DNA from 2 places in the Lysinibacillus sp. Y5S-8 genome. Region 1 is predicted to be linked to the other one. Evidence: predicted binding sites of a transcription regulator. Region 1 holds the regulator's gene; the other holds the start of a gene.

Region 1 (3,340 bases):
TATGATTTCTACATCTTTTCTTTCACATAATTGGCGCAATATTCTTCCAACATCTGCTTTAATTTGACCATAAATAATCTGCCTTCTATACTTTGGCGCAAAGACGATATGATACTTACAATTCCACGTTGTATGTGCTAAACTTTTATTATCCATTTATGGTGGCTCCTTTCGTACGAAGTCGGTTGACTAGACCTGACTTTATTGTACGTTTGGAGTTTTTTTATTGTCCATAGCTAAAAGCTTTCCGGAACCCCCTGCATAGCAGGGGGTTTTCAAAGCACACAATAAAAAAAGATTAGCAGGCAATATTATTTGCCTGCTAATCTTTCTTGATGTTCTTGGAAGCGACGATGAACAGTCGCTTTACTTACTTCAAAGCCCAACCCTCGAAGCGTGATCGAAATTTCCTCAAAGGTAAATCCACGTTTGCGTAGCTTGACAATTTCATCTACAGGTAAATCCTTTCGCTCCTGCCCATGGGGATTCCCTCGGTTCGATAAATTATTTTCAGGACGGTAGCCATTTTCTACAGCACGTCGCATGCCTCGACGTATTTTAGCGTTATGGATTCTTCGTTGATACTCCTCCACGATTGCTAAAATCTCAAGCAGCATCGTATCCATTTCATTTAGTTGAACGGGTCCTGCATCGCGCATGGAAAAAACATCTGTTGCTGATTTTTGCAATAAATGCAACACAGCCATCCTTGCGTTCCCACGTCCTAATCGTGTTTCATCTTGTACAAAAAGGGCATTAATTCCCTTTTCTTTAATGAAATCAAGCATTTCAAGCAAGCCATCGCGTTCCACATCATAGCCGCTATGCTTATCCTTAAATACACCCTTTACCTCATAGCCTTGCTCTCTAGCGTAGCGCAGCAACTCTTCCTGTTGACGCTCTAATGAGGAGCTTTGTGTTTCTTTTTCAGTACTTACACGGCAATAGACAACAGCCGACAATTGTTTATTCATCATTGTTCAGTTCTCGCAATTTCAATAGTATGGATGGGATTGGCTTGATCACCCAATACAGGAATAACTAGAGACTTTCCTGCCACAATTTTAATATCTGCTAATTCATTTTCTGTTTTGACCAGCTTAATCCAATCATCTGTACTCATCTTACCACGGTATTGCTCTGCTAACGACCACAAGCTATCCCCATGTTCAATTTGAATTTCTGCGTAATTAACATCTCCTGGATCAGTTATGTAAAGGTATCCTGCAAATAGTAGACAAGCTCCTAATAAAATGGAGATATGTGTATTTTTCTTTAACCATGTCATAGTTACAACCCCTTTTCTAGAATGTTTATTCGGAATGTATGTTCTCATAATAAAGCGAACAAATGTTTTTGTCAAACACTTTTCGAACCTATGTTTGCATACATGTTCGCATTCTGTTATACTATCAAATAAGAAGAATGATATTAGAAAAAAGAGGTGAGCACTCATGAAAAAAGTTTCGAAAAGACAAGAGGACATTTTGGCTTTTATTAAAGAAGAGGTACGAGCTAAGGGATATCCACCATCAGTACGTGAAATCGGGGAAGCAGTCGGACTTGCTTCAAGTTCAACTGTTCATGGTCATTTAGCTCGATTAGAACAAAAGGGCTTTATTCGTCGAGATCCAACAAAGCCACGTGCAATTGAAATTTTAGAGCCTGAAGAGTCTATTCAAAAGCAGCAAGTCATTCATGTACCACTTGTGGGGAAGGTAACTGCTGGTTCTCCAATTACTGCTATTGAAAACATTGAAGAATATTTCCCATTACCAGATACGTATGGTACAAGTGAGGATCAGTTATTCATGCTAGAGATTATGGGGGAATCTATGATTGAAGCAGGAATTTTAGATGGCGATTTAGTTATTGTGAAGCAAAAGGCAACAGCTAATAACGGAGATATTGTTGTGGCGATGACAGCAGAGGATGAAGCAACGGTCAAACGTTTCTTCAAGGAAAAAAATCATTTCCGCTTACAGCCTGAAAATTCATCTATGGAGCCTATTATCGTCGATCAAGTTTCTATTTTAGGACAAGTTGTAGGACTATATCGTCGTGTACATTAATCATTTAAAGTAGGTTTTGAGGATTATGTGTTCCTTCTAAGAGCATGTATCCTCTTTTTTACGCAAAAAAAGAATCCATATATGGTTGGATTCTTTGTACAGTCCCCTGCTACGCTTCCTTTTTGAATTTTAAGCTAGCTTCAACAAAGGCTGAAAATAGTTTTTGTGCAGGCTCATCTCCTGCTATGGCTAGTTCCTCGGGATGCCACTGAACAGCCAAGCAAAATGGCAAATCTTCATGAACAACCGCTTCGATAATGCCATCACTCGATTTTGCTGCTACTTTTAATTTCTCTGCTAATACATTAACTGCCTGATGATGAAATGAATTTACCGCAATTTTATCTTGTTGTAAAATGGTCGCTAATAAATTCTCCGCCATAATTTGTACATAATGAGTAGCTACAGCTCGAGCAGATTGCTGTACATGCTTGAGCAGCTTAGTACTAAAATGGTCACTATCAATATCCTGAAATAAAGTACCACCTAGTGCTACATTTAGTATTTGAATGCCTCGACAAATACCCAAAATAGGCATCTTTCGTGTGAATGCCGCTTCAATTAATGCTAACTCTACCATATCTCTTGCTGGATGAATTTTCCCTAGTTTTGGTGCAGGCTCTGCCCCATACAGAAATGGATGCACGTCATAGCCTCCAGATAACAATAAACCATCTGTAAGGGATAGAATTTGTGTGGCATCCTCCTCTACGCCAAGTGGAATAATAAGAGGAATCCCACCTGCATCAATGATACTTTTACTGTAAGCAGCATTTAATCGAGAGGATAAATCATCTTCCACAAAGGCTGTAATGCCAATAATCGGTTTCACTTGCTTCCCTCCATATGCTTGAAGATTGAACAATTACCAAAAACCTAAATACCAATTGATTAATGAATCCCCATAAAAATAGACAATAATGGCGGCTAATGCAATAGAAGGTCCAAAAGGAATGGGTGTTTTTCTCCCCTGCTTGTTCTTCGTTAACACGACAAGCCCGACAATCATGCCGATAACTGCAGCTACAAATAATGTTAACAGTGTATGCATTGTACCAAGAACAAGTCCAATTAAAAAGAATAATTTAATATCGCCTCCACCCATGCCCCCGTTTGATATCACAGCAATACTATATAATATGCCGAAACCAACGACTGCACCTACAGCACAGTCCCACCAGGGTGTTAATGGCGACAGTACTCGTCCAATAACAAGGAAGGGTAAAAAAAATAAAAGCACCTTATCTGGAATCAGCATATAGGCTATA
Region 2 (3,340 bases), 1.2 Mb from region 1:
CAATTTTTTTGATAGATAAACGAGGTGAGGGTGAAAATCTAACTATTGGCATGATGAAGCCAAATAAAAAAACAGTCTATCCTTTCATGGACTGAAAGGATAGACTGTTTTATGTACGATAGTCATATTGCAATTCATCATTACTAGCATCAACGTCAACATGTAAGTTGTGATTGTTAAAGAACCAGAGATCTTTCTCATCAATGTAATAGGTTACACCATCAACCACTGTCTGTACGCCTATAGCAATAGGTTCTTCACGAGTCATGCCAAGTGAAAAGCCTTCATGAAAAGGACTAGAGCCACCATAGCGTGCATAAAAACGAATCGTATCACCTGGTTCTACTTCCATTTCGTGTTTGAACCACTGGAGTGCTTCATCTGTCAATGCAATGTTCATTTCGAATGCTCCTCTCTTCCTAAAGCCATTTTACCTTTGGCTCAGTGCCGTTTTTAATACGTGTAATATTGGCACGGTGACGATAAATAATAAAGGTAAATAAAAAGGCTACCAAGATGCCTAATGCAAAGTCACCCGTAACAAAATAATAAACGATTGCATAGATAAGTGCTACTAAAGCGGCTATCATCGATGTTAGGCTGACGATCTTTGTGATTTTTAATGTCACAATAAAGGTAATAAATAATAGGACAAAGAGTGGCCACGAATAGCCTAATAAAACACCTGCGGATGTTGCCACTGCTTTTCCACCACGGAAATTGGCGAAGATCGGAAACATATGACCGATTACGGCAACAAGACCAAGTAATAATGGATGCAGTGTGCTGTCAGAGAAAACGGGAAGTGCTACTAATAAAACCGCAGCTGTTCCTTTGAGCACATCCATTACGGTTACAACGATACCTGCTTTTTTCCCTAATGTTCGGAATGTGTTGGTTGCACCAAGATTACCGCTCCCGTGTTCACGAATATCGGTATTATAAAAAATTTTACCTATCCATAATCCCGAAGGTATAGAGCCGATTAGATAAGCACATAAAATAATAAGTCCATTGATCATAGCTGGACTCCTTTCATTCATAGTCCACCACTTGGTACTAATAGTTTGTAACAAGTATTTTACACTTTTTCTTGCTAATCTACAATGTTATGAAGGAGATTTCATTAGGAGCCTTGAATTCAATACAAAAGAAAACCTATTAATAAGGGATAGGCTTTCAGACATGAGATTCTAGAAAGTGAAAAAAACCTTTATAAAAATATAGGCAAAAAGGCAATTTTGTCAATCCTTCATTCCTTTGGTAGAATAGAAGTCTAACTTTATCCAGTTTAACCGTAATAAACATTGTAGCGTTTACACTGAACTAGATTCTATGTATGTTGAAACTAAATTGGCTACTATGCGTCAAACGTTTATGGATACTAGTAGCAGTCTGCCCTGCTTAAATACCAATTTTAAGCAACTGTTGCAGATGTTTACTATTGATAAAGATGATCAAAACTGTGAGCAAATTTTAAAAATTTAATGGACCTGTCGCTAGCTATTGACAGGAAATGCTATTATTATTAGGATGAGAACATAAATAGAACATGTGTTTGTTTTTTGGAGGGGAATTTTTTGACGAATAAACAGTCAACTAGCGTTTATAATGATGACGCTATACAAGTATTAGAAGGATTAGAAGCGGTACGCAAACGACCTGGCATGTATATCGGTTCAACGGATGGCCGTGGACTTCATCACCTTGTGTATGAAATCGTAGATAATGCGGTGGATGAAGCACTGGCCGGCTTTGGATCTCATATTATTGTCACAATTCATAAGGATCAAAGTATGAGTGTGCGCGACTTTGGCCGTGGGATGCCAACAGGTATGCATAAAATGGGTAAGCCTACCCCTGAAATTATTTTTACGGTGCTACACGCAGGTGGTAAATTTGGACAAGGTGGTTATAAAACAAGTGGTGGCTTGCATGGTGTAGGTTCCTCTGTAGTTAATGCACTATCAACATTTTTAGAGGTGACGATTCATCGTGATGGTAAAAAGTATCGTCAGCGCTTCGAGCATGGTGGACATCCTGTCACAACACTTGAAGAAATTGGGCAAACGAAGCAAACAGGTACACTTGTTCATTTCCTACCAGACGAAACGATTTTTTCTGTCACAAAATTCAATTATGATACGTTAGCAGAACGTTTACGTGAATCAGCCTTTTTATTAAAGGGCTTAAAAATTGAATTAATCGATGAGCGCGAGGAAGGCAAACAAGATGTATTCTTTTATGAGAATGGCATTGAAGCTTTCGTTGCGTATTTGAATGAAGAAAAGGATGTTCTTCATCCTGTGAAATATGTAGAAGGCATACAAGATGATATTGAAGTAGAATTCGCTTTCCAATATAACGATGGTTATTCAGAAACGATTTTGTCATTCGTTAATAATGTACGTACTCGTGATGGCGGCACACATGAAACAGGTGCAAAAGCGGCATTGACGCGTGTATTTAATGAATATGCAAGAAAAATCGGCTTGCTAAAGGACAAGGATAAAAACCTTGAAGGGACAGATATTCGTGAGGGTTTAGCAGCAATCGTGTCTGTTCGTATTCCAGAGCATTTATTACAATTTGAAGGACAAACCAAGGGCAAGCTTGGTACAAGTGAGGCTCGTTCAGCCGTAGATAGCGTAGTGTCTGAGCAAATTTTGTATGTGCTAGAGGAAAATGCAGAGTTATCGGCTTCTCTTGTACGTAAAGCAATCCGTGCGCAGCAAGTAAGAGAAGCGGCTCGTAAAGCGCGTGAGGATGCTCGGAATGGCAAGAAAAGCAAAAAAGGTAGTACGATTCTATCAGGCAAATTAACACCAGCTCAGTCTCGCAATGCGGCCAAGAATGAGTTGTATTTAGTTGAGGGTGATTCTGCGGGTGGTTCTGCCAAGCAAGGTCGTGATCGTACATTCCAAGCGATTTTGCCTTTGCGCGGTAAGGTCATCAACACAGAAAAAGCCAAACTACAGGATATTATGAAAAACGAAGAAATTTCAACGATTATCCATGCGATTGGTGCAGGTGTTGGCACGGATTTTGCTGTGGAAGATTCAGCCTACGATAAAGTAGTGATTATGACCGATGCGGATACGGACGGGGCACATATTCAAGTCTTGCTCTTAACGTTCTTCTATCGTTATATGCGTCCACTCATTGAAGGAGGCAAAGTCTATATCGCTTTACCACCACTTTATAAGGTATCAAAAGGTACTGGTAAAAAAGAAGTGATTGAATATGCTTGGACAGAAAACGATTTACAAAAGGCCATCAAAAAAGTTGGAAAGGGTTACATATTGCAGCGCTATAAAGGTCTTGGTGAGATGAATGCTGA

The links. Region 1 encodes LexA, which represses DNA repair genes until DNA is damaged. Its sites were predicted from a motif close to CGAACATATGTTCG; they were not measured.
Region 2: parE (DNA topoisomerase IV subunit B) is a predicted target of LexA. The motif match lies at 1,548-1,561, and genes of this name have one in related genera.

The regions. Positions count from the first base shown of each region.
Region 1 is NZ_CP145889.1:1,288,184-1,291,523, reverse strand. Features, by position in the region: gene tnpA (IS200/IS605 family transposase) at 1-156, opposite strand, end outside; gene V6670_RS06010 (recombinase family protein) at 312-977, opposite strand; gene V6670_RS06005 (LysM peptidoglycan-binding domain-containing protein) at 974-1,288, opposite strand; gene lexA (transcriptional repressor LexA) at 1,455-2,072, shown strand; gene V6670_RS05995 (gamma-glutamyl-gamma-aminobutyrate hydrolase family protein) at 2,182-2,904, opposite strand; gene V6670_RS05990 (prepilin peptidase) at 2,938-3,340, opposite strand, start outside.
Region 2 is NZ_CP145889.1:2,454,534-2,457,873, reverse strand. Features, by position in the region: gene V6670_RS11960 (HesB/YadR/YfhF family protein) at 110-400, opposite strand; gene plsY (glycerol-3-phosphate 1-O-acyltransferase PlsY) at 420-1,022, opposite strand; gene parE (DNA topoisomerase IV subunit B) at 1,581-3,340, shown strand, end outside.